2 regions of the Labilibaculum antarcticum genome follow, and region 2 is predicted to be linked to the other one. Evidence: riboswitches for the same ligand, from Rfam matches in the RefSeq annotation. Region 2 holds a riboswitch; the other holds the start of a gene.

Region 1 (5,805 bases), 200 kb from region 2:
CACCCCCTTTCAACTGAATAAAATTCTTTTTTAGAATCGATAAGCAAACTTGGCTGTCACTGATCTTCCAGGCATGTTGTAACCGTCCTTTTCGGTGTAATTCTCGTCCAATAAGTTAGATATAGTTAATCCTACGATATATTTTTCTTTGAATGTATAACTTGTAGAATAATCAAATTCCATTGAAACAGGGTGACGTAGTAACTCTTCATTTATTAAATCAGGACGAACCTCTTCATTATTAAACACAATTGCTTGCTTTGCAACAGTCGGATAATTGGAGTAATCGGCCAAATACATATAATTGTTTTCATATCTATGACCAATGTACCGACCCATTAATTGTGTTGAAAATCCTTTCAAATTATCAAATTCGACACCAAAAGAAGCTGTATTATCACGTACGTATCTCATTTCTCCTGTCAAATCATTTCCTTCCGAGTCTTGATACTTTACTTTTGCATCGATCAAATGTGTATAGTTTACAAATACACGTAATGAATAGTCATAATCTTTTAGAGCTCCAATATCATAAGACGCAAGTAATTCCAGACCATTCATATCTGCACTCTGTGCATTTATATAGGTTGAATTGTGATTTGGCAAGGTACTTTTGATAATCTTATCCTTGTGATGGGTCGTAAAATAAGTTACATCCAATTTAATTCCTTTCTTATAGTTGTCATAGCCAAACCCAAAATCCAAAGTGTTCGATTTCTCCGGATCAAGATCAGAATTCCCTTCTGTGGTAGTCGTTCCTCGAGTATATACACCAGCAACTTGATAAGCTTTAGGAGCTAAAAAAGCATCTCCCCAACTAGCATGGGTTGAAAATCCTTTTATTAGTTCATATTTTGCACCAATATTTTTTGTGAATACCCAATAATCCTCTTCACTCTTCTCATTTCCCAACAAATTATCAGCATCAAGTTTAAATTTGATATTATCGCCTCGCAGTCCGAGCATAAAATTCAATTTATCGTTCAATAATTTAAATTGAGCCTGCCCATAGATCCCTGTGGCTATATTTTTATAATCCGGTTGATATGGTGCCTCTATCGCTCCAGAGGTATCAAAGTTCATACTCTCATACCTTTCGGTTTTATTATCTAACCCAACAGCCAAACTATGATTTCCGATTTGATAAGAGTCATTCAATTGAAAACCGTAGGTTTTGTAAACACTCTCAAAATCCCCATAACCATCGGAGCCAACATCGTAAGTCTTATTCTCTTCATTCGAATAAAAAGGCGAGAATTCGATTTGATGTCCGTTCATCTTACCCATCAAATCGAAGCCTGTTGTAAAACGTTCAATGTCCTTTTTGTCCATTCCTCCTGTATGCCAAAAATTACCAGGCGTTTCGATATCCTTTCCCTTATAATATCCACCATTTACATTTAGTTTCCAGTTCTCAGCCAGTACAATTCCCAAACGTGAATTTAAATTGTAAGTTGTGAATTGAGAATTCTCCATTCGCTCACCATAGGTACTTGCATCCAATATCGATTTAGCAGATTTCTCATCATACAAATTATTTTCTCCTGTCTTATAATCCTTAGCTTGATTGTTGTATGAAAATCCCAAGTCGAAATCCAAAACTTCAGATAAAGAACCACCTAAAGCCAAATTCACTTTTGACCTATGAAAACTTCCATATTCCATGGCTAGCTGACCCCGTATTTCTCCAGAACTATTCTTGGTAACAATATTAATAACACCCGCCATAGCGGCAGATCCGTATTGTGCCGAAAAAGGTCCTTTTAATATTTCCACTCTCTCTACATTCTGTAAATCAATACTTGCAATATTATCAGTACCAGAAGGTTTTCCATTAATTAGTATTGTAGTATACTTTACGCTTGGTGAAGGGCTAAATCCGCGCATACTTACAACGGCCGATACTCCAGGATACTGAAGAATATCTACTGCTGCCGAACGCTTTAATAAACCCGCAACATCAACGGCTGGCGAAGCCTCAATCATTCGTTTGGTAATAATCTCAATTTTTTGAGGCAGGTCTTTTACCGTAGCATTCACACGTGACGCATTAATTGTTACCTCTGATAAATTGAGGTGCTTCACAACCTTCGTTTCGTCGATTGGGTTTGGAACTACATCAGCTTTTACTGCAGAATTAAATAATGACAGCAATGCAAAAGCGGTTAAAAATGTTCTTTTCATGTTTTTAAGAATAAAATGAAAATAAGTTTAACTATTGCAATGCAGACAGGGAGCTAAAAGAAAATTTCTCAACAAGACATATCGAACCAGTCATGGCAGATCAATCCTTATATCAATGCTGATAAAGTTTTCGTTCACTTGCTCTTTTTCCCGAAAGCAATGACTATTGATTTGCAAAGGCAGGTCTTCTGACTTGTTCTACTTTTTGAGGCCTTCCCATTCCGAAATTGGAACAGTGGCATAGGACTTTCAAAAAGCTTGTAACAGAACTTACAGCTACGGGTATAGTCTCGGATTCTCACCGAATTCCCTTTTCATTTCATTCTCGATAATGAGAGATGAAATACCAAATGCAGGGCAAATGTATAAAAATTTTGACGTTTTATTTCTATTCTATACGACATAAAAAAAATACAACATTCGAAACTCATTTATTCAGAGAACTAATCGTTGCATCATTTTACTTGGAATTTTTGATTTTTGAATTAATCAGTAGAAAAAGAGGTTCGAAGATAGGCTAACAATTCCTCTATGCTTTTACAAGTAAGCGTTTCTCCATTTTTATGAATTTCCCACTCCATAATATCTTCAAGCAATTTTACAGAGCAATTACCGGCTTCTTCACAAGTCACTTGATAACCTTCACGCGACAAAGCTCTTTGAGTCCAGAAACCCATTACATCATTACCCAAAACCTGAATTTTCTGTTTCTTTTGGTAATTCATAATAAAATTGCCTGTTTTTCGATCGAAGATAAAGGACTTGTTGTGAAAAGTTTCTTCGATGCTTCCATTCAAAACCAAATCTTCGGGAGCACCTATTTTTATAGGCTTGCCTAATGCCATTAACCAAATAACATCTGCTGCCTGAAGGGCTAAATCCAGTTCATGAGTAGAAAGTAAAATGGCCTTATTCGTTTCACGAGCCAAACGATGCAACAAACGCATGATGTCAACACGATTTGGTAAATCCAGGTGAGCAGTAGGTTCATCCAGCATGATGAGTGGCGTATCCTGCGCCAAAGCTTTGGCAATCATTACACGTTGTCGTTCACCATCACTCAACTGATTGATAAAATGATCGGCATAGTGCATCAAACCCACTTGCTCCAAAGCCCATTTTATTTTATCGTTGTCTTCTTCCGATAAACGTCCCATCCATGAAGTATAAGGATGACGCCCTAACGAAACGATATGGTAAACGGTCAGATTTCCCACATCAATTCTTTCAGTTAGCACAATACTTAATAGCTGCGCAATCTCTTTGTAATTTCGATCCCGAATAGGTATCCCTTCTACTAAGGTATATCCCGCCAAGGGCGATTGAATTCCGGCAATGGTTCGCATGAGCGTTGACTTGCCCGCTCCGTTTGGACCTAAAAGACAAACCATTTCGCCTCGCCTAATTGTTAGGTTTATATCAGAAAGCAAGCACAAATTATCCTTTCTCCCCTGCTTGTACCCAATTGAAAGATCCTTCGTTACCAGTATGTTTTTTTGCATCTCTTTTATATCGCTCATAAATCCCCCACTAACCGGCAAAAGAAGCCTTTACATTTCTACTACGCATAATCACCCAAATTACAACTGGCCCTCCAAATAAGGCTGTTACCGAATTAATTGGCAATGTATTTTGATTCCCTGGAATTTGAGAAATAATATCGCAAGCAAGCATTATTGCAGCTCCTATTAGTATTACCGCTGGCATTAATACCTTATGGCTTGCTGTTCTAAAAATTGATCGGGCAATATGCGGTACCGCAACACCAACAAAAGCAATAGGGCCTGTAAATGCGGTTAAAGTTCCGGCGATTAATGCCGTACTTATAATAACAGCAATTCTAGTTCGATTCACTGAAATACCTACACCACGAGCATAATTCTCGCCCAATAAAAGTGCATCCAAGGGTTTTATCAGAAAAAAGGCAATAATTAATCCGCAAAAAACTATGGGTGCCATTACTTGCATTTCATTCCATGTAACACCTGCCAAGCTTCCAAAAGTCCATACTATAAAACTTTGTATTTGTTCTGGGGCGCTAAAATATTGCAGAATATTTACAACGGCGCCAGTAATGCTTCCAAACATGATTCCAATAATTAGTAATGAAACACTATCTGATATTCGGATGGATGCCAAGGCCACAAGCATAAACACTACCGATGCACCAACAACGGCTGAAACAACCAATGCCCAACTACCCAAAAAAGCCGAAATGGCACCAAAAGCAACTGGCATTATAGCAGATGCCATCACCATTAAGGCAACCCCTAAACTGGCTCCGGAACTAATTCCCAAAACGTAAGGTCCAGCCAATGGATTTCTAAAAAGAGTTTGCATCATTAAACCTGTAACCGACAAACCAGCTCCTACAATAATTGCAGTTAATGCTTTTGGCAGTCTAAAATTCAAAATGATGTAATTCCATGAGTTTTTCACATCAGCGCCAGAAAGAATTGCGAATACCTTTTTAAAAGGAATACTTACACTTCCATAGATTAAATCCATCAGGAAAATTCCACAGATGAAAAGTAGTATGATCCCAAATATGGCCGCAAAAAAACTTCCTTTTTTTATCGATTGCATAATTCGTCTATTTCAATTGCTGATAGTAATGTAATTCGTAGTTTGGCAACAACTCCGGATGCAGAATTTTGATAACATCCTTAAACACTACATCGGGCTGCATTACTCCAAGTTCGTACCAATCGTTGGCCCCGCTTTCTTTCATTCGCTTGGTGTAGCAATATACCTGACCATTTTTATAGGACTTGAAAAGAGAATATCGCGAATCGAGTCCATTCATATCTTCCAAAGTTCTGCATTGACCAGGCCCAAACCAAATGTCGGCCTCGGATTGTTTATCAAAAACAACCTCGAAACTTAATGGCATACTTCCACTGGTGCTATCAGAAAACCAACAATAATCGGCTTTGCCATCTCGCAGAAATTGAGCCAAATAACTCTGTCCTCCCGGCATGTACCATGTTCCTTTAAAATTGTAACCTGAAAGAATACTTGGTTTGCTCTCAACATGTTCAACCAATTTTTTCAAGTCATTATATCTCTGTTCCAGAGCAATAAAAAGTTTCTCCGCCTCAGCTTCCTTATTAAAAAAGGCCGCAATAAATTTTGCCCATTCAGCACGCGCCAAAGGTGAAGTTTCCATCCACTCAATATTATAGGCTACAGGCAAACCTGCATTCATTAGTTTAGTTTCACTATCGGTGATATTCATAAAACCAGCCACCATTACCAATTCAGGGTCTAAGTCAACAATTTTCTCAAAATTTAAAGTTTCAGCATGCCCAACGGCCTGTATTATACCTTCCTGAGCCTTTTTATTCAAATCCTCATCGTAAATACGGTCGTTCAAAGAGACAGCAACGATTCTGTCCTGAACATTTAAAAACTTTAAAATTCCGATTTGTGTACTTGATAGGGCGGCAATACTTCTTACAGGAACTTCTACCAACAAACCATCAGTAGGAACCTGAACATTCGTGTTTTCTCCACGATTCTTCAAATAGTATTTTTGAAAAATTTTGCCCTCGTTCCATGGATCCCAAACGATTAATTCTTTTAAGCCATTATCGAGAATTTTAATATCGAATCCTTTTG
Region 2 (14,381 bases):
GAGGAAATTTCTTCTTCAGATATCGCTCACTTCTTCCGCCCGAATTCACAACAATGTGCTTGTTCTCGTTATGAACGGCTAAATCCAATTGCTTTTTAATACTCTGAATATAGGCTTCCAAGGAGTAAGGCTTAATTCTTCCACTTGTTCCGATAATTGAAATTCCATCAACAATTCCCAGCTTGGGATTAAATGTTTTGGCTCCCATCTTTTTGCCAACAGGAACAAATACCGAAACATCTATACCTCTGTGCACATCGTACTCTTCCAAAATTTGTTCCAATTCGAAGGCAATCATCTTTCGGGGAACAGGATTTACCGCCGGTTCACCCAAGGGAATCCCCAAACCGTTTAAAGTAACCGTTCCGACCCCTTCCCCTTTCACAAAACGAATGCGATTCACATCATTCCATCTCAGGCAAGCGCCAATTTCCATTCCGTCTGTTACATCAGGATCATCGCCAGAGTTTTTCACCACCGAACACAAAGCAAAATCTTGTCCCCATCTATTTTGATGCAATTGCATTTCGCAAATTTCCCCATCGGGCAAAGCAACGCTCTCTTTCTGGTTCAATTTATCGCCTAACAATAATTTTAATGCCGCTTTCGCGGATATTGTTGCACAAGTACCCGAAGTAAAACCAGGCGCCAATTCTTTTCGCTCCAGTCCAAATTTACTCTTCAAATATTTCTGCAATGTTTCACGATTAGTGATCGTCTCATCGTAATTGGGCAAGTCGGGTCGGGCAATCACGTAAAGTGGAATTTGGTATTTTACCGCCAAGTCCATTTTCTGATCCAACAAACCAGAATAGCCACTTTCTTTAGTGATCATGGCTTCAATCCCTTCATCATTCAACAAATCTTCAATAGATTTCATTCCTTCAAATGCTGCCGAAACAATCAATTTCTCCCTGCTAACTCCTGCCGCTTTGGCGATTTCCAGAGAGGAAGGAAAATCAAGAATTCGATACCAAATATTGGCATTTGGCATGGTTTTATGAATCACTGGTAAGGCTTTTACTCCAACCAAGGATATTATTTTCGCACAATCTACGGCATGCAAATCGGCCAAAATGGAAGCTAAAGTCTTGTGATATTGGATGAATTCACTCTTCATTCTTGGCACAGCATCTCGCTCTACTCTCAGTACAGGCACATTCGCATGAATTGCGGCGACCGAAATACTGTGGTGCAGTACTTCCGCAAAAGGATGTGCTGCATCTATCAATAAATCAATTTCACTTTCCTCACAAAAGGTCCAAATCTCTTCCACATTCATCGCACCACTAATTCGCTGGCCAAATTTAGATTCGTAGTTCCCCGAACTCGTTTTTGTCGAATAGAAATGCGAAATCTCCAAATCATCCAACCAGTTAGAAGTTGCTTTCCCCTCTGTCGTTCCACCGAATAATAAAATTTTCATTCCAATTTATTTTCTTTCTTTCGCCCTTTCAGGGCTAAACTTATAAGTTACCTTTTTTACACAGGGCGTTGCCCTGTGCTAACTTCTTCCGCTCTTTCAGGGCAAATAATTCCCATCTCGTAATCTGAATCGATGCTCCTTATTAATCATCAATTCCCTTACGGCAGCCGTGTGTAAACTTTGGATCGTATAGTAAAGATCTGTTTTTGCGATTCCCAATGGCCTCACCAACAACAATCATCACTGTTAAGGCCAATTTGTTTTCCTTCACAATTTTTGCCAGATCTTTCAATTCACCTCTCCAAATTTTCTCCTCTTTCCAGGTTAGTTTGTGACAAATGGCCACCGGTGTATTCTCCGGATATCCTTCCAATAAATCAGCTTGAAGTTTGTCCACCAAAGTCACGCTCAAAAACAAACAGATTGTTGCTTGAAATTTGGCAAACTCAGACAGTTGCTCTCTTGAAGGCATCGGTGTTCTTCCTTCTCCTCGAGTCAGAATAATAGATTGAACCTTGTTTGGAATCGTAAATTGAGATTTCAAACGTGCGGCAGCAGCCTGAAATGAGGAAATACCCGGAACAATATCATAATCCATTTCGTGCTGATCGAAGAAATTCATTTGCTCCTGAATCGCACCATAAATGCAAGGATCACCTGTATGCAAACGCACAACCAATCCTCCTCTATCGTAATGTTTCCTCATGACATCAAACTGCTCTTCTAGAGTTAAATCTGCCGAGTTTCGAATCACACAGGAAGCTTTTCCGTAATCGGTCAATTCCCTTGGCACCAGACTTCCAGCATATAGAATCAAATCCGCTCTTTTTAAAAGACTCTTGCCTCGAACAGAAACCAAATCGGGCGCGCCCGGACCCGCACCAACAATAACGATCTCGCCTTTCCGCTCCTGCTCAGCATCCATGGCCAAAGCCAAAGTAAAATGCTTTCCTTTTGCATCAACATGTTTGCTTTTAGTTTGAAGCAATGTTTTTGCACCGCTGGCGATCAATGCCGATGCCTCGGATACATTTACAGCTCCTACCTCACGATACGCTGCCTCAGAATAAGAAACTTCACCTTCCTTCTCATTCAATTCTTCAGCCGAATAGGTAATGAAAGGCAATTTAGTTGTCTCGCTAAATTGCCTATATGCCTCTTCTTTAGCCTTTACTATAATGCTGTGTATGCTTTTTAAGGAGGCAAAAGACAAGTGGTTTGCCTCAAATCGGGATCTCACTTCTGTTTCAAAAGCGGCCACTCCAATTCCTTTTTGTGCTCCCGTACCTACCACAATGCATTTAGGACGAAAAAACAAGCTAGGAATAATCGTTTCGTACAAAGCTGGGGTCACTGCAATTAGTAAATCAAAATCTTCCTGTTTAATCTGATTAAACTGATAGAAAACCTCCACAAAATCAGGACAAGATTCCTGCAAGCTTTGCGTTCCTTCATTTTTCACATCAAGAAGTAATGCTGTTTTCTTCTGATTTACAAAGGCGGCAATCAGTTCGTTCTCCGAAGCATTCTGATATTCATTCGTCCAGTTGTATTTTCTTCCGAAGATATCCAATGGCCAAAGTTCCAATGTATCGCTTGCTGTTGTAATTATCACTGTTCCATTGGTGATTTTAGCAATTTGCTGTGCATACTCGTTCGCACCCCCTTTGTGTCCCGACAAAACCGACTGCACATATTTTCCGTGCAAATCCATATTGATCACAGCCGGATCAATCGCTTTATTCTGGATAAACGGAGCTATACTTCGAACACAAATGCCCATAGCACCAATAAAAATCAGTAGATCGACCTGAGGAAATGATTTCTTAAGAAAATCTGGCAAGGAGCTAATTTTCTTACTACCCGGATATCCGGTCACGGAAACAATTGTACTTCCCTCCATTTTTGCCGCAATTCGTTCGGCTGCTGCCATGGCAAAACTGTTGTTGATAATGATAAATGTATTGCTCATTTTTTATTTTATTTTACCACAAAGGATACACTAAGGTCTTCACAAAGTCACACAAAGTATTTACTCCTTTTATAGTTTTAAAATTCTTTAAGTAATGTCTTTTATTACAGCACAAACTAATAACTTACGACACCAAACTAATCATTCCTTTGTGCTACTTCGTGCCTTACTTTCTACTCCTTCGTGGTTACATCTTTTTCTAGCCTGATAAATCACAATCGGATTAAAATCATCCTGTTGCAAACTCATCTGATCGGTAATCTCCATTTGAAGTTCTTTTGCTGCCTGCAGAAAATCCTGCTTTGTTGCTTCACTAACAGCATTAAAAACGATGATTCCATCCTCTTGCAAAACCGCATGCAAACGCTGCATCATTTCGTTTAATTTACCTCCGTGCCCGCCAATAAAAATCCGATCGGGCTTCTTAATTGTCGATAAGTCGATATTGAAAAAATCATCATGAATGCCTTCTATTCCGGGTACACAAAACTTTCGTTGATTCAACTTCAAAAGCTCTTTGGATTCTTCTCTTCGCTCGAAAGCAGTCACCTGCAAATGTGGTGCAAATTGCTTGGCTTCAATAGAAACCGACCCCGTGCAATATCCTACATCCCAAAGGTGTTTTGCATCATTCAATTCTAAAAATGAAATGGAATTCAATCGGATGCTTCGCTTGGTAATCATCTTTGGCCTACCATTCAAAATGTGAAAATCAGCCTCGTGAATGCCCAATGTCCTTTTAATCTCCTTCTGCTGAATTAGAATTAGGCAATTCGGATGAGCAAAGTCCTTATCAATAACATTCTGTAATGAAATTTCAGTGCAATACTGCTCATCACCACCCAGTTTTGAACCAACAATCATCTTGTAATTATCGAAACCAGCTTCCAACATTCTTGCAGCAATAGTAGCTGGTGTTTTTTTCTTATCAGTAAGAACACCAATGCACTTTTTACCCTGAATCAACTCCTGATCCAAATTCACCCAATCTCTTCCAGTCAGGGTGCAAATTGTCATTTCGCCATAAGCCAATTGAAACTCATGTGCCAGCAACTGCAAACTATTGAAATAAGGGTACACCTTTATTTTTGTATCCGGAAAACGGCGCTTAATTGTATTCCCAATACCAAAGAACAGAGGATCTCCGGAAGCTATCACCACAATGGGTTGATCAATCTGCTCATAAACCATAAACGTCCCTTCCAATGGAACAACTATGTCAATCCATTTCGCATTCTCCGGCAAATAAGAAGCTACCAAATCTCTGTGACGCTTTCCCCCCGAGAAATAATGATGATTTTGCAGCACTTCCTTCACCTCATCAGAAAGACTCACTTCCATTCGGTCCGGTATTCCTATGATGTAAAAATTAAACATCTCTTCCAGGTTTTAAATCGTAAGCATCTTCCAAACTTAAAATGGCATTCACGATGGTTGCTGCCAATGTAGAACCACCTTTTCGTCCTTCAATAATCACAGCAGGTAAATCTGTAAAACTCTTCACTCTGTGTTTTGATTCTTTTACATTAACAAAGCCTACCGGAGCTGCAATTATACCAGCTGGTCGAATGTTTTTACTTCTCATTAAATCAGTTAACTCAATCAAGGCTGTTGGTGCATTTCCAAACACATACATTGCATCAGGATGCTCTTCAACTGCTAAACGAACTCCAGCCTGAGTGCGGGTGATGCCATGTTTTTCGGACAATTCCATGGTTCGGGGATCGTGCAAATAACACTTGATCTCTACTCCCATTCTCTCGCAGGCTTTCTTGCGAATTCCCGACTGAACCATGGTAACATCGGTAATGATTACACCCCCTTTTTGAAGGTATTCATTCAATTTCGGAGCTGCATTATTCTGAACTTTCAAAATCTTAGCCAATTCAAAATCCGCAGATGTATGAATGCAATGCAAGAGCATCCATTTTGTTTCCAAAGGCAAATCCATTCCTTTTAATTCGGAAGCAATGGTTCTGAAGCTTTCCTGCATAATCAATGGTCCCGGTCTTCCCGTTTCCTCTTCTTTGTCGTAATATCCGCGTGGTGTAATAAATCGATCACCAGAAATATAGCTTTGTGAATTTCCAATAATTACAAGCGAGAACATATCTACCATTTCAGGATCGAAATCGCGTAAGTTTGTCAAAGTAATTTGTTCCTCGGCACGAGCCACCTGACGCACAATAGCAACTGGTGTTGTCTCTTCTCTTTCCTCCAAAAACAATTCCCGTAAGCGATACAATTGCCAATATCTTTTCTTGCTTTTAGGATTGTAAATTGCTGTTACAAAATCGCCCATTACTGCCGCTTTAATGCGCTTTTCGATCAAAGCATAACTGGTCAATAAATCCGACAAGGAAAGAATAACCAAATCGTGACTAAGTGGAGCGCCCAATTTTGCTGCTGCCGCCTGAAAAGCAGAAATTCCCGGTATAACTCTTAACTCTACTTTCGATTGCGTTTTCTCAGCCATTTCGAAAACAAGCGATGCCATTCCGTAAATCCCGGCATCTCCCGAGCTGATTACAACAACATCTTTTCCTGTTTCAGCCAATTCAAAAGCTTTTTCGGCACGCTGCACCTCCTGACGCATTCCCGTATCCATACATTCTGTTCCTTCTTTTAGAAATGATTCTATGAATTGGAAATAATATTTGTATCCTATCACCACATCGGCTTCTCTTATTGCATCTATTGCCGGATTTAAAAATAGATCCGGACTTCCTGGTCCGAGGCCTGCAACGGTTATTTTTCCAAGTATATTTGGCATGATATATTATTTGTTTCCGTAAAAAATTAAAATGGCGAAATATGGAATTTGCCTGTCCCTCAAGCTGTCCATATCAGTGCAGGTAAATTGCTTCTCGGTTCCTAAATACTCCCCATAAAAAAATTGCAATTTGCTTTCTTCAATGAATTCCTTAATCCACTCGCGAACCTTCGAAATTTTCATTAAAACCACCGTTTGATTTTGAGCAAGTAAAGCCTTTAGCTCCGGCTTATTTTCCAAATCGGGAGCAACCAGAAGCTTGTCGTTTTGAGTGACCAATGGCAGTTTGCCTACCGAGCCTCCTAAAATAAATGCCGGAACTCCCGGAATCATCTCAAAATCGACACTATTCTTCCTGAAATCTTCAAGCAAATAGGAAAATGTGCTGAAAAATGAGATATCACCTTCACTCACAACTGATACCTGTTTGCCTTCTTCAACATCTTTCTGTACTTTTAAAAACAAATCAGCATAAGCCTTCACCGCATGCGATCGATCTTTACTCATCGGTACATTAATAGGGATGAATTTCTTCTCCTCTACATCCAATTGCTTCAAAATCACCAATGAAAAACTATCCTGATTTCCTTTTGATGATTGCGTTGCCGGATAGTAAATCTTCTCCGATTTCTTCAAACAATTCAAGGCTTTCACCGTTATTAACTCAGGATCTCCCGGTCCTAACGCTACACCAAACACTTTTCCGCTCATATCTTTTATTCCCCTCTTCTATTATTGATGATGATGTCCGTGATCATGACTATGCCCGTGATCGTGTCCATGATGATTGTGTGGCTCCACCCCGGTTAAAACAGTAGTTGCTACCAAATCAACTTTTCCGTCTAACACTTCTTGTAATCTTGTATTCAATACCTCAAACAATCCATTCACATCACCTAACAAGGGTGCAATTGCGATGTTCTTATCCGGATTTTCTTTTGCAAAAACCTCCATCGTATCATTTGCTTTATCCATATAAACTCCAGGAAAAAATACAAAAGGCAACATCACAATATTTTTAAACGGCAAGACCTTCAACCAATCCAATACCACAGGCAATGCCGGATAAGTCATGTTGCTCGTGTAGGCATTAACAGCAAAAGGATAATTCTGTTTTTCCTGAATCAAACGGGTCATCTTCGCCAAATCGGCATTGGCCTCGGCTTTGGAAGCTCCAATACCTAGTCCCAGAAATGCAGTATCATCAATCTTCCAATCCTTATTTTTAAGAGTTTCACTTATGAGCTGCACTCCGTACTCAACCATTTCATTACATGTCCCGATGTAATTGGCCAACTGAATCTTCACCTTATATTTATCCTGAAGGCCATTTAAGGCATAAGGAATATCTCTTTCCATATGCACTCCTGTAAATAAAAAGACAGGAATAGCAATAATCTCTAAGACTCCTTTTTCAAGCAATCGCTTCACACCCGTCTCAAAATCCGGTTCAGACAGCTCCAAAAATCCATATTCAACCTCATAATCCGTAACTTGAGACGCAAATCGCTCTGCAAACTCTTGAAAAGCTCTTGCTCCTCTTTCTTTGCGGGTTCCATGCCCACACAGTAAAATTCCTTTTCTGTTCATAGCTATCAAATTTCTGTTTCGGCCATTTGATTAATCAGTGGTGATAATTGTTCTGAATAGGCGACTACTTCCCCAACAATAAATATTGCCGGTGGTTTAAAATCATGCTCCTCCATCTTTGCCACAATATTTCCTAAAGTTCCTTTTAGCACTTCCTGTTCCGGCAAAGTTCCCCAACGAATCATGGCAACCGGTGTTTCTGGTTTCCTGCCATTTGCCATCAGATTTCGAACAATTCGTGCTGCCTGTGTAACCCCCATATAGAAAACAAGAGTATCAATACCCGTAGCAATCTTATCCCACTGAATTTCTGTTTTGTGATTATCACACTGATGTCCTGTGAAAAAAGCTACTGAAGAAGCCACATTTCTCAATGTAACAGGAATACCAGCGGCTCCAGGAACAGCAAATCCTGCCGTAATACCAGGAATCACTTCAAACTCAATGTCATGTTCTTTCAAACCCAATATCTCTTCCGCGCCACGACCAAATACGAATGGGTCTCCACCTTTCAATCGTACAATCTTCTTTCCTGCTAATCCTAACTCAATCAGCATTCCATTGATCTCTTCCTGTGGATAGGTATGTTGTTTGTTCCTTTTCCCAACGTAAATAATTTCACAATCAGATTTACAATAGGCTAACAATTCCTTGTTTACCAAATAATCATATAGTACTACGTCTGCATTTTCAATGGCGCGAATAGACTTCAGTGTGATTAATTCAGGATCGCCCGGACCAGCACCAACAATGCTCACTTTACCTCTTTTAGGATTCATTTCATCTTGATTTTAAAGTATACAAACGGTAGTTTGCCTTTAAGTTATGAGTACAACAATTCGGTCCTGTTGAAAACAACAAGCTGAATTATTAAATTGTATTAATTTGGGAGTAATCTTAGGCTCCAAAAATTAAACTTTTGCGAATCGCATTTTTCTGCCTTCGCTCTTTCATAAAGTTTTGGAGTTAACCAGTTCGTTTTATCAATAAACGAGATGAACAGAGTGTCATCTATAACCGATCTAAATTTTAAAATTTGGTTCCGAATTAACGAACCAAGCATAATATGCCACTTAGGCATAAACATAGTCTTTCTCTTCATAATCTAACTTTTAGTCCCGAAAGTATCGATTAAACAAAATTGCTTTTAAGCAGGTCTTCTGACTTTCTCCCTCTTGTTGCGCCTTCCCATATCTTCCATAAGATACAGTGACATCATGCAACAGAGTTTGGTATAGAGATTACAGCTGCGGGTACAGTTCCGGACTCAAACCGGATTCCCTCTTTAATATCAAATCAAGTGATAGGATATTGCCAAATCGCGAAACAAATGTATCAATATTAATTCAAGATTTTAAGCATTCCTCACATCATTATTGAGCTTCGAATAACACCAACCACAATCTATCCTGATAATCTGACACATACAAATATGAAATAAGTCTCACATCTGTCGAGAAACATATTTTACAAGTTTAGTCCAGAACATAAAAGAAAACATCCACACCTATATTTTATTATGTGTCATAATATGATGTTCTCTACATTTATGCTAATCTAAACTTCTATTATCATGAGTAAAGTAAGACTGTAAATTGATGGAATTCGAATTTACCGCCCAAAGAAAAGCGGGCAATTACACTTTGTAATAATTGCAGATCACACAATCGAAGCGGATAAAATAATGGCGACTACAATTCCTCTAGAACCGTTTAAAGTAAGCGTCATGATAATGAATATTTCTTAGACTCCAATCAACCGGGTTCTGAAGGCTTATATATCCTAAGCAGAAAAATGCTTAAAGACAGAGAATTAAATGTTCATATCTACTTAAGACTCACAAGAAAAAGCCAAAGAGATTTAGGTGAAATATTAAAAGATATAGAAACAGGAGTAGCAGGTGATGCATCTAATATCGTGACTGATATCGTTGGTGCAGTTAATGTTTCTTGATTAATCATCTCGAAAAAGGCCGTCTCGTTGGTTGGTAAAATGGTAAAGGATATTCCGGATAGATATTTTGGATTTATGAGCGCATTTGAAAGGTTTGGTCCGGAATTCGAGGCCCTGACCGAAATCGACCGGAAAAAAAAATTCACTGGAGACACTTCCCTTATTTACAGTTGGTCACTTGAAGAATCGATACAAAATACAAGGCAAAAAAAAAGGCTGATTTTCATCAGCCTTTTGTATTTCTAATAGTATAAAAATCGTTTTATTTTATGTGTTGCTGTTTTCTGAAATGGATCAACGTGAGCCACGATCAATTGAACCTGTGAAAATTTGTTCACCCGGGAGTTCACATATACCTGTAACTCCTGCATCAATTCATCGACTGTAAGATCAACATAATTACCCATCTCTTTTTTAACATTATGATATTGCTGTTCCAGCTCCTCATAATTAAAATGAACCATTGCGACTAATTTGCCTTTCTGTTCAATAACTACAGATTCGACTACATGCTTAAAGTTATTGATTACCGATTCAATTTCTTCCGGATAAATATTTTCACCACTTGCTCCTACGATCATATTTTTTAAACGACCTTCAATGTATAAGTAATTGTCCTTATCCATTTTTGCGAGATCTCCGGTTTTAAACCAACCATCCTCTGTAAGCACCTCTTTGGTTTTCTCAGGTTCTTTATAATAACCCATCATTACATTATCCCCTTTTGCCCAAACTTCACCAATTTGAGTAATAGGATCAGGATTATTGATTTTCAGCTCAACTCCGACTAAAGCAGGGCCTGTCGATTTAAATTTAGTAATTGCCGGACCGCTTCCAGCAATTAATGGTGCTGTTTCGGTTAATCCGTAACCAATGGCATATGGAAATTTTGCTTCACGTAAAAAAAGCTCAACTTGCGAATTCAATTTCGCACCACCAATACCAAAAAAGGTTAATTTACCTCCAAAGGTTTCCATCAATTTCTTTCCTGCTATGGCATTTAGTTTTTTGCGGAAAAAAGGAATCTTATATAAATATCTGGTAACAGCCTTACCATTTATTGATGGCAAAATCTTACTCCTATAAATCTTTTCGATAATCAAAGGAACCGAAAACATAATGGTTGGTTTCACGTCCTTAAATGCAGAAATCAACAATGAAGGAACCGGAGCTTTACCCAAATAATAAATACAAGCACCAGCAATCATAGGTATCACATAGCCCAAAGTATTCTCATAAGTATGAGATAATGGTAATATGGAAAGAAAACGATCCGTTTCATCTATAGGATGAATCGTTTTTGATGCAATCGCATTAGAGCAAATATTTTTATGTGACAACATTACACCTTTTGAACTTCCTGTAGTTCCGGAGGTGTAAATAATTGCCGCCATATCTTCCTCGTTCACTTCATACCTGCACTCAGGTGTTAGTGAAGAATCAAAATTAATTTCATTCTTATTCGAAGAAATCAGACTGAAATCCTCAATTGCAAGCTTGTGATGCAAAGTATCAACATCAAGATTTTTTATTTTTGGCAACAATCCTTTTGAAACAAAAACTAGTTTTGCTTCTGAATGCCTCAATATGTTTTCAATCTCATATTCACTAAAATCGGGTAGCATAGGTACAACTACTGCTCCCATAAAAGTGGTTGCATAGTAGGCCATACCCCAATTAGGCATATTTGTACTCAAAAGAGCAATTTTATCACCAGGTTTTACTCCTAATTTTTCAAAAAATACAATCAAGGCTTGAATATTAGAATATACCTCGTTATAAGTAAAAGGAGTTTGCCCCACAAGGGCCATTGCGTTACAGTTGCCGAATTTCTCTACTGTTTCTGTAAAAAGCGCAGGAAATGTTAAACTTTTATACTGTTTCATCATGGTTTTATTTGTCCGTTGCAGTTCAATATTAAGGTTGAATTAATACAAATCACAGGTGCAAGTTAAAAAAAAAACAACATCCGTATTATCTTTTCAACGAATTGCTTGACATCCTACATATACGTTAAACACTCAGAAAAGTTCTCAAAGCTCTACACAATAACACTTTCAGATCCATATTATAAGGAAATAACCAAAGAATAATTCGACCTATTAAATCCTGAAATATTTCTTTTTTTAATACATTTAAGGCACAAACCTAAGCCTCAACCTATGAAACGTCGCCAATTTATCTCCTTATCTGCTCTTGGAGCAAGTACAATTACAGCATTTGGATTGCATTCTTGTCAAAACGAAACATCTTCGGAAACAAAAAAACTAAACCTAGAAGATTATAACACATTCCTTTTTAATGAGAAAAGTATTTCTGAATTACAGGAAATGATGGGAAATGGCGAATTAAATTCGGAGGAATTGATTATATCATATCTTGACCGAATTGAAAAAATTGATAAAAATGGTCCGGCGATTAATGCTGTTATAGAAAAAAATCCTGACGCCTTAGCCATTGCGAGAACTCTGGATGAGGAACGGAAGGCTGGTAAACTGAGAGGTTCTTTGCATGGCATTCCTATCATGCTAAAAGATAATTTTGACACTGCAGATAAAATGATGACAACTGCCGGATCATTAGCTATGAAAGGTAATTTTGCCGAAAAAGATGCTTTTGTTGTTCAACAATTAAGAAATGCAGGAGCAATTATTCTGGCTAAAACCAATTTAAGCGAGTGGGCAAATTTCAGAAGCACACGTTCGTCGAGCGGATGGAGTGGCCGCGGTGGACAAACTCATAATCCATATGTAATTGATCGCTCTCCTTGTGGTTCCAGTTCGGGTTCTGGTGTGGCCGTAGCTGCAAATTTATGTGTTGCAGCATTAGGTACCGAAACTGATGGATCAATTGTTTGCCCTTCGGGACACAATGGTGTGGTTGGGATTAAACCAAGTGTGGGCTTAGTCAGCAGATCTGGGATTATACCTATTGCCCATTCTCAGGACACTGCCGGTCCTATTGCCAGAAGTGTTAAAGATGCGGCACTACTTCTTACTGCGATGTGTGGCAGAGATGATAAGGATCCGATTACAATGAACGAAAACAATACAGGTCTTAATTATGCCAAGAATCTTTCAAAAGATGCCTTAAATGGAGCTAGAATTGGTGTAGTTCGCCAACTATTTGGATTTCATACAGCAGTCGACAAATTAATGGAACAAGCAATTGCAGACCTAAAAAATGCAGGTGCAATTCTTGTTTATGTTGAATTAGAAAACCTACATCAATATGGGAATGAGGAATTTGAAGTTCTTCTATACGAATTCAAACATAATTTGAATAAATATCTAAATGAATGCAGATTCCCAATTGTTAAAAATCTGGACGACATTATTAAATTTAATGAGCAATACAAACATCTTGAAATGCCATGGTTTGATCAGGAAATTATGGAGATGGCCAATAAAAAGGGAGATTTATCTGAAAAAAAATATCTGGAAGCCTTAGCCAAATGTAAAGAACTGTCAGGAAAAAAAGGAATTGATGCTACACTGAAGAAAAACAAAGTAGATGTACTAATTGCTCCGACAAATGGCCCTGCCTGGAATATTGATTTAATTAATGGGGACCATTATGGTGGAGGAAGCAGCGAACCTGCAGCTGTTTCAGGATATCCTAACATTACGGTTCCTGCAGGTTTTGTTCATAGTTTGCCAGTGGGAATCTCTTTCTTTGCCGAAGCATTCTCAGAACAAAAATTGATTCAATACGCCTACGCTTACGAGCAAGCCACCAAGCACAGAAAAGCGCCTGAATTTTATTCCACAATCATGCAATAAATTATTTTTATAAGAAAAAAACATATGGATTGTTAAAGCAATTATTTGCTTACAAGTAATACTTTCTTTTTATCGCACAAAAGGAAACTTTATTTCAAATGTACTTCCATTTCCCACTTCACTTTCTACGCGAATGGTGCCATTGTGAATACGGATTAATTCAGTACAAATACTTAAACCTAATCCTGTTCCTTGTTCATCGTGTACACCTCTAATGCTATTTGTTGTCTTAGTCACATCAAATAGCCGATCCTGAATATCTTTTGGCATCCCAGTTCCATCATCTTTCACTGTTATTTTCACAAAAGATTTCTCTTTTATCGCATCCAATTGAATTAAACCACCTTCATTGGTATATTTAATGGCATTAGAAATTAAATTTCTTAAAATGGTGCGAAGAATATCAGAATCTGCCTTCAACTCCTCTTCAATGGAATTATGAAATTTGAGTTCCACCTTATACTTTCTAAACTCTGAATCAAAACTGCTGTTTAACTCATCAAATAAATCATTAATGACTAATGATCTTGGATTAAATGCGATGGCTCCAATTTGAGCACGAGACCAATCCAATAGATTATTAAGCAACTTTAACCCTTCTGTTGATGATTGATGAATATAATTGGTAAATTCCACAACATTTTCATACTGTCCTTCTCTAACTTCACCTAATAATAATTCACTAAAACCAATTAAAGTATTAAAAGGATTCTTTAAATCGTGCGAAATTACCGAGAACAATTTATCCTTGGTTTTATTAATTCTTGCCAGCTTACGATTTATTTTACGATGTGAATAAAAACGCCAAAAAAGCACTATCACAATGATCAACATCAAAATGATAATCACTACCATGTACATTTCTTGAAATTTACGAGATTCCAA

Evidence for each region. A riboswitch is a leader RNA that binds a small molecule or an ion and turns the genes downstream of it on or off. The one in region 2 is predicted to bind cobalamin.
Region 1: another riboswitch for cobalamin. It lies ahead of ALGA_RS17030 (TonB-dependent receptor plug domain-containing protein); the one in region 2 lies ahead of ALGA_RS17860 (hypothetical protein).

The regions. Positions count from the first base shown of each region.
Region 1 covers NZ_AP018042.1:4,293,379-4,299,183, reverse strand. The annotation lists gene ALGA_RS17030 (TonB-dependent receptor plug domain-containing protein) at 31-2,184, opposite strand; cobalamin riboswitch at 2,346-2,551, opposite strand; gene ALGA_RS17025 (ABC transporter ATP-binding protein) at 2,670-3,704, opposite strand; gene ALGA_RS17020 (iron ABC transporter permease) at 3,715-4,770, opposite strand; gene ALGA_RS17015 (ABC transporter substrate-binding protein) at 4,778-5,805, opposite strand, start outside.
Region 2 covers NZ_AP018042.1:4,486,592-4,500,972, reverse strand. The annotation lists gene cbiD (cobalt-precorrin-5B (C(1))-methyltransferase CbiD) at 1-1,426, opposite strand, end outside; gene cobM (precorrin-4 C(11)-methyltransferase) at 1,569-3,398, opposite strand; gene cbiE (precorrin-6y C5,15-methyltransferase (decarboxylating) subunit CbiE) at 3,540-4,775, opposite strand; gene cobJ (precorrin-3B C(17)-methyltransferase) at 4,768-6,171, opposite strand; gene cobI (precorrin-2 C(20)-methyltransferase) at 6,178-6,882, opposite strand; gene ALGA_RS17870 (sirohydrochlorin chelatase) at 6,904-7,761, opposite strand; gene cobA (uroporphyrinogen-III C-methyltransferase) at 7,767-8,540, opposite strand; gene ALGA_RS17860 (hypothetical protein) at 8,642-8,863, opposite strand; cobalamin riboswitch at 8,895-9,095, opposite strand; gene ALGA_RS23020 (hypothetical protein) at 9,556-9,714, shown strand; gene ALGA_RS17850 (AMP-binding protein) at 9,957-11,600, opposite strand; gene ALGA_RS17845 (amidase) at 11,877-13,496, shown strand; gene ALGA_RS17840 (tetratricopeptide repeat-containing sensor histidine kinase) at 13,566-14,381, opposite strand, start outside.